2 regions of the Sporomusa sp. GT1 genome follow, and region 2 is predicted to be linked to the other one. Evidence: riboswitches for the same ligand, from Rfam matches in the RefSeq annotation. Region 2 holds a riboswitch; the other holds the start of a gene.
The links. Region 2 has a riboswitch for cobalamin ahead of GT1_RS19455 (AAA family ATPase). Riboswitches for the same ligand answer to the same signal wherever they lie in the genome.
Positions count from the first base shown of each region.

Region 1 (5,926 bases), on a different contig from region 2:
CACTGATGGGGCGGGGCATGAGCGCCTATGAAGCATTGGTGGAGGCAGGCAAAACCCGTTTAAGGCCTATCTGCATGACTACCCTGACCATGGTGGTCGGCATGCTGCCCACTGCCCTGGCTTTGAGCGAGGGTGCCGAGACCAGGGTGAGCATGGCCTGGGTGCTTATTGGCGGCTTGCTCTCATCTACCGTTTTTACCTTATTGTTATTCCGATAGTTTTCCTGTTTTTTGACCGCCATCCTGTGCGGACTTGGTTTCATTAATCGCTTGTTGTTGGATGGCAACCGTAATAATTTGTATTTTTATGGTATAATAGCCATAGAAAATCAAACCTTCAAACAACAAGGGAGAGAATTTCATGGAAATCTTGCGGTCTGTTTGTCCCTATGATTGTCCTGACACCTGCGGCTTGCTTATCTATAAAGAGGGTGAAACGGTTGTTAGAGTCCAGGGCGATCCGGAGCATTCGTTCACACGCGGGACACTTTGTCCTAAAATGGCTCATTATGAAAGAACAGTTTATTCTAAGCGGAGACTTTTAACGCCATTGCTGCGGTCCGGTCCCAAGGGCAGCGGCGCCTTCACGCCGGTTTCCTGGGAAGAAGCCATTGGCATCATTGCTGATAGATGGCAGGGAATTATTGCTCAATATGGGGCGGAGGCAATATTGCCCTACTCTTATGCCGGCACAATGGGACTTGTTCAGCGCAATGCCGGTCATCCCTTTTTCTATAGCCTGGGTGCATCCCGGCTGGAGCGGACAATCTGTTCGCCAGCCAAGGACTATGGCTGGAAAGCTGTAATGGGGCAAACTATAGCGCCACACCCCGGCGAGCTGCAAGCCAGTGATCTGATCATTTTGTGGGGTATCAGCGCTCTGGCGACAGATATTCATATTATGCATGATATACATATCGCCAAGGCCAAGGGCGCTAAAGTATGGCTGATTGATACTTATGAAACGCCTACTGCGAAAATTTCCGATCAGGTCATACTGGTTCGTCCGGGTAGCGACGGGGCTTTGGCGCTGGGCATGATGCATGTTATTGCGCGCGACAAGCTGGCAGACCAGCATTTTATCAGGCAATACGTGCAGGGGTATGAGGAACTGGCAGCTACGGTGCTGCCTCAGTATACACCGGCAGCAGTCAGCAAAATAACCGGAATTGCTGCCGGTACAATCGAGGAGCTGGCAAGACAGTATGCTGCGGCAGAGGCCCCGTTTATCAGAATGGGGAGTGGTTTATCCCGCTATGGCAACGGAGCAATGACCGTACGGATTCTTACTTGTCTGCCGGCGGTGATTGGTGCATGGCAAAAAAGCGGTGGCGGCGTATTGACCGGCACAACTACGGCAGGTGCCTTTGACACCAAATTAATCACCCGGGAAGACTTGCAGAAAGGTACGCCGCGGCTGATCAACATGAATGAATTGGGACATGCCCTGAATGAAGTAAAGGATCCTCCGGTAATGGGGCTATATGTGCACAGCTCCAATCCGGCCATAACAGCTCCTGATCAAAACCGGGTCCTGCAGGGCTTAGCCCGGGAAGAACTTTTTACCGTAGTGCATGAACGGTTCATGACCGACACGGCTAACTACGCAGATGTGGTATTACCGGCGACGACTTCCCTCGAACACAGTGATATATACCGTGCCTACGGGCATTATGTCGTACAGCGTGCTCTCAAGGTAATTGACGCGGTAGGGCAGTCAAAATCCAATTGGGAGGTATTCTGCCTCCTAGCTGCGGCGATGGGAATCAAGGAGCCGTTCTTTCAGCAGACCGAGGAAGCCCTGATTGACAGTATTCTGGCCAATCCCACTCCCTGGCTGGAGCAAACCGAAATGGAAAAACTGCGGCAAGGATATCCGGTGGACTTGCCGCTGCCTGACGATTATAAGCTGCAATTTCAAACACCGTCAGGAAAAATTGAAATAATAAATCCCAGAGAAGAGGAACCCTTGCCAAGATATCTTGAGCCTTATGGCGACAACGCAGAGTTTTGGCTGATTAATTCGCCCGATGCCCGGATATTGGATTCGTCCTTTAATGAACGGGAAGACCTGACGAAAAACAATACAATGATCCTGCAAATGAACCCGGCAGATGCCGCTAAGAAAAGCTTAAAAGACGGTCAGCTTATTGTTGTTTATAACGAACGCGGCAAAGCGGTTTTTACGCTGAAAACCAGCGCGAAAGTACCGGAATCAGTTGTTGTAACCGAAGGCGTGTGGTGGATCGAACATGCTGTAGGCGATCGGTCGGTCAATGTGCTGACTTCTCAAAGACTTACTGATAAAGGGAAGGGAAGTACTTTTTATGACGTGAAAGTAAATGTTATCGCCCACGCAGATAGTTGCGATATATGCAGGTAGATGAAAGGAGTCTTACATGACAAAACAAATACTGCTGTTCGCTTTGTGCTTGCTTCTGCTTGCGGCCGTTCCCGTGCAGGCGGAGGAGCCTCCTGCTAATTCGCCGCTGGACTGGGAGCTCAGTGTCCGGCCCAAGCCCAGCGAAGCGGAGATCGAGCGACAGCGCTGGGTGCAGGTATTCAAGAATGATATTGGCATTTTTGCCTTTGACCATACCTCGCTTAAGGTTGATGAAGCCGATAACAACCTGGTCCATGTTCTGACCAAAACCATCTTTACCGATCCGAAGCTTATCGGCAATTTACATGACAAATATCAGGAAAAACTGACAGCAGAAGACAAAGTCGCCTACAGCGAAATCTGGATGGCATTTAAGACCAGAGACAAAACCTATGCAGTTACCGCGATAAAGGTGGTCAGTGAACAGGGAACCGTGTTGGAAGAACGTCAGCAAATCGCAAAGTTCGCCCCTGTTCCCGTAAAGACCTTTGCCGACTCCATGTACGAAATTGTTAAAAATTATGTGCGGAATAATTAATACTCCCACTACCTGCCAGCGCAATACCAGGCACAGTATCGGCTCAAAGTTTCCATAAAAAGTTTGTCGAATTTAGTAGGATAAAAACTTTCGACAAAGTTATCCATTTATGATAAAATTTAGAAAACAGACAACTAAACAAAAAATAAATATTTCCAGGTACAGGTGTCCGCAAGGACATAATAGAGAAACCGGTTAAAAGCCGGTGCGGTCCCGCCACTGTAATGGGGAGCGAATCCATGATATGCCACTGAGACGATCGTCTTGGGAAGGTTTGGAGGAGCGATGAGCCTAAGCCAGGAGAACTGCCTGTACAACAATCACCGTTGACCTGCGAGAGATGGGAAGGGGATTTGGCTGCATGTTTTTTTGCATGTAGTTCCGGCTGTTTGCCGGGATCAATAAGAAGCCCCTGTCGGTTATTCGCAGGAGGCTTCTTTCTTTTTATCAACTCCTACTCCTACTAACTGAAAGTCGGTGAATCGAGTGTACCATTGCCGCCGGTATCGTACTACCTTCTTCACCTTCCTATTGCTGCTCTTTCTGTTGCCCTGGCTTGCTCAGGCCTCCCCGGCACCGCCGGCAGTCCTGCCGGATACGGCTGTTGACCGGCAGGCTGCAGTAAGCATTGGCGGTTTGCCGGAAAATGAATCCGGAACAACCCCTGGGACTACCGGCCAGGCAGGGCATGTCACCGCCTCCGGCCTGGAACCGGGCGCTGAGCCGGAGCCCGGACTGCAACTGCAGCCTGCGCCCGAACCTGAAACTGATCTTCAGGGACCGCTAGTGGTACAGCTCAACTATCTAAAGGTCGATCAGGCCAGACCGCTGCTGAGTGCCCTGGTCCCGGAAGAACAGATTAAAACCGATCCGCTGCGCAATATCCTGGTGATTATGAGCACTCCCGATATATACAGACAGGTGGAGCAACTGCTGGCAAAAATTGATACACCGCCGCCGCAGGTTATGTTTGAAGTGCAGGTACTGGAGATTAACCGCGATGATTCATCCAACCTCGGTGTTGACTGGGGAGCTAAGACCCTGCTGCCTTCCGAAAAGCTCTACGACCATTCAAATTTCTGGATTACTACCGGCAGGTACGGCGTCAATCTTCAGGGAATTATCAACCATTTAATCGAAAAGAAAAAAGGCCGGCTGCTGGCAAGCCCGCGTATCGCCACCTTGGACGGGGTAAAGGCGCAAATCCTTATCGGGGACAAGCTGGCTGTCGAAAGCTCGCAGCCTACTACCGGCAGCATGCCCATTATCTCCGTCATCTATGTTGAGGTGGGGATTAAATTAGGAGTGACCCCAACTGTAAACAAAGATGGTTTCATAACTACCCATATTCAGCCGGAAGTGAGCAACAAGACCGATACCACCAAAAACGGCAATCCCAATATCCGCACCCGCCAGGCAGATGCCACCCTCAGGGTTAAAAGCGGGGCAACCATTGTACTGGGCGGCTTAATTCAGCGCCAGGAAACCAATACTACCTTCAAGGTTCCGGTGCTGGGGCAGCTGCCGCTGGTGGGAAAGCTTTTCCACTCAACCGATAAGCAAGTTACTGAGACCGAACTGGTGATTATGCTGACCCCTAAAATCATCGGTGACGACTTCTTAGCCGCCACCGTTCAGGAATATGATTCAGGTGTGCATTAGGTTTATGTGTTTCTCACAGACGATCATAGCCTGAATATTTTGGGAGTGATACCTGTCATGAATATAGTATTAAAGGCGATTAGCCTGGGCCTGTTAATCTTGTTTTTGAACCTGCCGTTAACCCAGACTCATTCTGCCGCCACGGTGAATCAGCCTGTTTCCGGCGTTGCCTTGATGCCGCCAATGGTTCAGTTATCCGGTCATGTCACGCTCATAAATTGTTATGCGCCCTCCAATAGCTGTTATGCGGTTATTGAACTTCGCGAGCCGCCCGGAAAAGCCATTGTGGTCAGAACGTCCGAGCAAAAGCTGCAAAGCCTGCTGGAAACCGCTCTGGCGACAGGCAAGCTTATCTCTTTTGTCGGGCAAAACGTTATGATTGCGTCACCTCCCCGCGGTGGTACCTGGAATATGGAGGTATACGCCATTGACGAAATCACATTATATAACAAAACTTTGTAACCGACTCGCTGTTAGCGTTGTAGGATGCCTCATGCTTTTGCCGGCACTGTTACTTGCACAGCCGGTTTCAGCGATAGCTGCGCCGGATATTGTCAGACAGTGGGCGCCGGTCGTCTGCCAGTCCGATCACAGCGATGGTCTGGCGGCAAAGCAAAATGTATTTACTCTGGTCAATTATGACCTCGACTGGCAGCTCAACAACAATTGGTACAACCTGTACTTTTACCCGCTGGCGCATGCTATGTACTATTCTGTGGTGGAAAGCGACACCCATTATTATCTTGGCTATTATCAATACTATCCACGTCATGGCCGTGGCCATGAACATGCCATGACCGGTGTGCTGCTTGCCGTAAGGAAACTGCCGGATAACACCGGCGCTCTTGATTTGCTGGTGACCTACAGTAACGGTAAATGGAGAACACGGGATGGTGGGCGAGTGTTCCTGGCAGACGGGCACCCGGTATTACAGCTTCGCACCGGAACTCACGCCGTTGCCGCCGCCGGTAAAAACAGCCGGCTGCTGCGGAAAAAGAATATGCAGGTGCTGAGTGCGGCCGGCAGCCGCCTGGGCAGTGACCAACAGTCTGGGGCGGGATATATGGACTATGTTTTGCTTCCCCTGACAGCCTTGTGGGAGCGACGCCAGGATATCGGACAAGGCCGTGTTTTCTCCCGCTGGGGCTATTTTGACAGCTATAATGCGGTCAGGGTTTCAGCCCCCTGGGCCTGGGAGTATCGCCGGCTTAACTGGCTGATGAATCCCGGTGAACTGACCCTGTATTTTACCGGCCAGCCGGTCAAAGCCTGCAACTACCTGAACCATCCGTATCAAGCCGGTACAGGCAATAAATAAATCACTATTTTGCCAAGCGGTTAAAC
Region 1 covers NZ_BMBX01000023.1:6,196-12,121, reverse strand. The annotation lists gene GT1_RS17930 (efflux RND transporter permease subunit) at 1-218, shown strand, start outside; gene GT1_RS17925 (hypothetical protein) at 207-344, opposite strand; gene GT1_RS17920 (molybdopterin-dependent oxidoreductase) at 361-2,382, shown strand; gene GT1_RS17915 (hypothetical protein) at 2,399-2,920, shown strand; cobalamin riboswitch at 3,067-3,248, shown strand; gene GT1_RS17910 (type II secretion system protein GspD) at 3,452-4,582, shown strand; gene GT1_RS17905 (hypothetical protein) at 4,640-5,044, shown strand; gene GT1_RS17900 (hypothetical protein) at 5,082-5,900, shown strand.
Region 1: it holds a riboswitch for cobalamin, as region 2 does, so the genes downstream of both, GT1_RS17910 (type II secretion system protein GspD) here and GT1_RS19455 (AAA family ATPase) in region 2, are expected to answer to the same signal.

Region 2 (5,926 bases):
CTGCTTCAGTCAACTCATGCGTGGTCACAACAATATCTGCTGTTTCAACTATGTCTTTTCCCTCTGCCTGAGAAAAGCAGGGTATGCCGGTTTGTTGCTTCAGTTCCTGATATAAATCAAGCTGCTGGTCCTTGCTCAGCACATCATCCAGCACCACAATGCCTGCCAAATTCAAATTATACAAAGAAAATAACTCCAGTACCCAGGCCGGATCAAAATACAGCAGCGGCCGTCCGAGATACAATACAATCCGCTTATCCTGCAACTGGCTGCTATACTCAGCGATATGCCGGTTTAACCGCTCTGCCTCCTGCTTAATGGCAGCTTCAGCCTGCTGCTGCCGGTTGAGAAACCGGCCTAAGTTCGTCAGCCATAAAACCGTCGCCTGCCAGCCTGCCGGATAATCCCCGTCAAAAGCAGGCACTCCCAGCATCTCCTCCAGTTCCAGCCCCAGCTTGCACATCCAGGGATTGGACTGTCTTGTCCCGCTAAGCGGTACAGTCAGGGCGGTAAACGGCACCCGTCTTATATCCTCCAGTGAAGCATATGCCGGAAAATGACAATACACTTTTAGGCTAAAATAGCCCAGCAAACGTTTAATTTCCTGCACATCCATGCCATTGGGGCCGCCGCGGTCACCCAAGAGGGTTACCGTATTAACCACCTTGGGCTGGGCAATCATAAAGCGCTCTGCCAGTATTTTTCCGGCATGATAAAACCCGGCATAATAGTCGCCGTCCAGGTAACCGTAACAGGGAACAGACATCACCGGTATGCCCAGCGCCGCCTCTGCCTCGCCTGCCACCGCAGCCGTATCATCACCAATCACGCCGGCCACACAGGAATTGGCAATCAAAATATAGGCCGGCTTGTACCTTTCGGCTGCATATTCAATACATTCCCTGAGCAAGCCGGCCCCGCCGAAAATCGAATGCTCTTCCGCCAATCCACTGATGATCAGTGGTGCCGAGTACTGCTCCGGCATAAATTGCCGCTTTGCCAGTGAACGGAAATGCATTCCCAAATCCATTTCCCGGCCGATATGCCCGCAGGCTTTAGGACTATGGTAAATAACAAGCGCGCCTTCATTGTGGGAAACGGCGCGCCATACGCCCGGCATCGCACAGCTGTAACCCCGTTTGCGGGCTGTTTTCGCCCGTTTATTCATCACCATAGTCAAGCACCAGCTCCTCTAATTCTGCAAAGGACATGGGGGTCGGCACACTCAGCGCCGTATTCTCACAAATAAAACCGGCTAACTGACGGTAAATCGCCGCCTGTGGCGAGTCTGCCGCAAATTCGATGACTGTTTTACGATGAATTTCCGCTTTATTAACAGTACGATCCCTGGGAATATAGGCGACTAAAGAAGTATGCAGCCGTTTGGCAAATTCCTCAAGCAACGCCTGCTCATTAGCAATGCCGCGGCTATTGCCGATAATGCCGCCAAGCCGCACCGCCCCCCGGGCAGCATAGCGGGCCACCCCTTTGGCAATATTATTGGCCGCATAGAGTGACATGAGTTCGCCGGAAGATACAATGTAAATATCGCTGGCATAGCCTTCCCGTATGGGTACGGCAAAGCCGCCGCACACTACATCTCCCAGTACATCGTACAGAATAATGGCATCTTCAGGCAAAGCCTGCAAGGCTTTCAGCTTTTCCAGTGCCACGATTATGCCGCGTCCGGCGCAGCCTACCCCTGGCTCGGGCCCTCCGGCCTCAATACACTGTACGCCGCCAAAGCCGCTATGTACCAAGTCCTCGGTCCTAACTTCCTCCCCATATTGCTTAACCATATCCAATACCGTCTGTGAACAAACCTTCCCTAATAAAAGGCGGGTGGAATCATTTTTGGGATCACAGCCAATTTGGCAAACCTTGTGCCCCATTTCCGCCAGTGCGGCCGATACATTGGCAGCTGTCGTAGACTTGCCGATGCCGCCCTTGCCGTAAAAGGCAATCTTCTTTTGCATATGCCTTATCCGCTCCTTGTTTTATCAATTCATAAAGAAAACATGGCTTACACCAAGCTTTTGGCGGCGTGGAAGCCGCTGTTAATCCTGCTCTTTAAAAAGTTATACACTTTAGCTGGAAAAAAAAGCGCGGGTCATAATAGACCCGCAAAAACATGAAGGAGTTAGAAGAAATGGCAACTAAATAAGAAACTCCCGGTCGCCATGGCAGCCGGGAGAATTCTACAGCATAAATCCAAATAAAAACTCCTGGTCTATGACCAGGAGTAAATTCAGCAAGGCAACACAACTCACTTGGAATACATTCCAAATAAGCTAGTGCAACTGTAATCTCCTCCCCATCACTCGTGGGTAAAACGGCGATCTTTAGACAGGCAGTTCTCCTGGCTCTGGCTCATAGCTTGCCCAAACCTTCCCGAGACCTTCGTCCCAGTGGCATACCTTGGGTTCACTCCCCATTACAGTGGCGGGACCGCGCCGGCATTACACCGGTCTTCCCTATTAAGCCCTTGCGGGCACCTGGCTCATCCATATACAATTTTCAATAAACGCAGATACATTATGCTACTACTATAGTATATTGCCTGGCAGGTTTTGTCAAGCGAATTCTACCGTGGGACAAGGGGACAGGTCCCTTGTCCCACTTTGCAGACTGCCCGGTGGTTGTCAGACCGACAATTCACCCGCTCCGGGGCAACCTTTTCTCAGACCTACTCACTATACCGGCTGTACAGCCACACACTCCAGGCAAAAAAGCAAACAGACAGTACTATCAGCGTGCCTGCCGCCCATACGGCCCCGCTATTCCAGTCAGGTGCCCGCAACAGGGCATTAAGCGTACCAATGGGCGATAACCGGGCAACTACAGCCAGCCAGGGCGGTAGATTCTGCAACGGAAAAAACGAACCGCCAAAAAATATCATCGGCGTAATAAAAAAATTATTAATCAGCGAAACATCGTCAGGATGCTTAACAAGCATGCCTACAACCACCCCCATGGCGGCAAAGCAGCAAGAACCCAGAATAAGGCCGGCGACAGCCAGGACATTTAACCCGCCTACCCCAAAAGCACCCCAGGCAATGACGAAAACCAGGCTGCCAAAAAATATTCCCCGCACCGAACCTGCTGCTATAATTCCCAAAACCACTTCCCAGGCAGCCACCGGACTTAAAACCACACTTTGAAAATTACGGAAATACAGCCGTCCTGTACTCACAGAGGATGCGGTCTGTTGAAAAGAGTTTAACAACACAGTGACACCCATAATACCTTTGGCCAGAAACGGTAAATAGCCGCCATCCACATTCACTCTGCCTCCTAACCCCAGTCCAAAAGAAAACAGATAAATAAAGGGAAAAACAATAGTGGAAAATACGTAGCCCATTCTGCCGATTTTCTTCCACAGTATAATCATTTCCCGCCAAAATACTGCATACCAGCCCATCAGCCATCGCCTTCCTTAACCAGTTTAATAAACATGGACTCAAGCGCCCCGCTTGCCTGGCCATTGCCTGTCCGCTGTTTAATGCCTGCCGGCGTATCCAACAAAGCAAGACGACCGGAACGCAGCATAGCCACCTGCTCACAGAGCTGCTCGGCTTCCTCCATATAGTGTGTTGTCAATATTATGCTTTTGCCTTCACTGGTCAAAAGGCGTACAATACTCCACAATTCCTGGCGGACGTCAGGATCAAGTCCCACGGTTGGCTCGTCCAGCAGCAGCAGTTCAGGCTCAGGCAGCAGAGCCCTGGCAATCAGTGTCCGGCGCGCGGTCCCCCCTGACAGCACCCCCACCTTTATATGCCGGCTTTGCTCTAAATTAAACTTTGTCAAAACCTCTTCCAGCCGGTGTTTAAGCCGCTGCACACCAAAAAGCCTGCCATAAACCAGCAAAACCTCTTCCACCGTCAAATCCCGTTCCAGGTTATTATCCTGCGGCACCAAGCCGACTAGTTTTTTAGCAGCGAGCGGTTCCGCCAGCCTATCAAGCCCAAAAATCCGCACCGATCCGCTTGTAGCGCGCGTCAAACCGGCAATCATCTTCATTACCGTCGACTTACCCGCGCCATTAGGGCCAAGCAGGCCGAATATCTTCCCTTGCAGTATTGTCAGCGACAAATTATCAACAATTTTTCGTCCGTCATACATTTTAGTCAGACCTGTTAACTCAACGGCATAATCAAAACCTGACAACTTCTCAGACATTTTCATCAACTACTTTCCTTACTCTCGAATCTTCTCCATGGCAAATTTTTGAAGCATGTATGCCCAAGCAGAAAAAAAACGCGGGTCATAATAGACCCGCTAACCAAAGGAGTAAAAAACCACACAAATTTTGCACCCTTGACAGCAGGTTTCAGAGTGGCTTTGCTTTTATTCGCAACTTACTCATTACTCACGAAATTAAAAGGTATAGTTATAGCTTAGTGCCCAGTTAAAAGGCAGATCCAGATTCTCATATTTGTTCACAGAGTTATTACGGTCAAGGATATTGTACAAATTCAGAATCACCGACTGATTGCGTTCCGGCTGATATCTAATCATGGCGTTTAATTGTACACGATCCGGAATATCGCTGATGTTACCGTTGATTTTGTAATAGCTTTCTTCCCGGTCGCCCAGGAATAAGAAATTAACATTTGTCAGCCATTTTTCCTGATTGTAGGTTATGCCCGCGGTTGTCTGTATTCTGCTGTTACACTGCTCCCAGGAGCCATTTTCATTATTTTCCGGATTGGAATAACTAAATCCCAAATTGTATTTCCAGTTGTTATTAAGAATTTTTACATATTCCAATTCCATACCAGTATTGCGGAAGTTCCCGGCATTAGCCATATAGTCGGTTTTGTCGGGATTCTTTTTCCAAACAAACTGATCCTTGATATCCATATGATAAAGAGCTGCTTTGAACGATTGATTATTGTCAATGATTTTTATCCCTGTTTCGTAGCTCCAGCCTTGCTGCGGTTTTAACCTGTTAAAATCAGTACTTTGTTTGGAAAAATACTGGTTCAGCGCCGGCATTTGAAAGGACTTGCCAATATTGGTATACCAGGAAGTATTGTCATTGATTTTATATAATGTCTGGATTTGCGGTAAAAAAACATTTTTGTCGGTAGCATAGTCTTTAATAACATTTTCCCGCAGGCCTAGGGTTGTACTGAACTCAGGGTTAATGTTATAGGTATAAGCTCCATAGACAGCAAAACTGTTGCGCAGCGCATTATTATATTTGACTGCAGTACTGCCGGGCAGACCGTTATAATGTTCCCGTGCCAGGGTAACGCCGGCAATCAGTGTGTCACGGTCATCTCTCAGTTTCCAGGTCTTTTGGTTATCCCAGTTTATGCCGTACATATTGTATCGTTCACTGATGCCCCAGTCGCCGGTTTTATAGTCATATTTGTTGCCAAAGGCATGCCGTTTATTGAACGACAGAACCGATTTAAAATTATCGTCTTTGTTGTCATAACTAAGATTTAGATTATTGCGGACATCATCATATTTATATAACATATCGCGGGAACCGTCTGTATTATACCGTGGACGGTTAGATTGCAAATCCGTATATGACCAGTTAAAATTGAGTTCATCACTTAACTGAGTTGTAAAGTAAAAGCTGTCCTTCGTGCCTTTGTCCAGACCATAAGGCTGGACTAGTGTATTGTCTTTTTTAGAGGTAAGATTATCTCTTGAAGTTTTGCCAACAGCGGCAATATATTCGCGTTTCAGATAAATTGCGCTATTGCCGAACTCTGAGCTTACCGACCAGTTTTGATTATAATTGCCGCCGGTAATACCAATGGTATTCTGCTGACTGCTTCCCGGTTTTTTAGTAATAATGTTGACAACCCCGGCCAAGGCCTCCGAGCCGTACAGCGTAGAGCCGGCGCCTCTGATAACTTCAACTTTTTCCACCGCTTCCAGGGGAATGCCGTTGGAGCCGTTA
Region 2 covers NZ_BMBX01000030.1:14,008-19,933, reverse strand. The annotation lists gene GT1_RS19460 (nitrogenase component 1) at 1-1,174, opposite strand, end outside; gene GT1_RS19455 (AAA family ATPase) at 1,161-1,976, opposite strand; cobalamin riboswitch at 2,332-2,514, opposite strand; gene GT1_RS19450 (ABC transporter permease) at 2,687-3,421, opposite strand; gene GT1_RS19445 (ABC transporter ATP-binding protein) at 3,421-4,182, opposite strand; gene GT1_RS19440 (TonB-dependent siderophore receptor) at 4,381-5,926, opposite strand, start outside.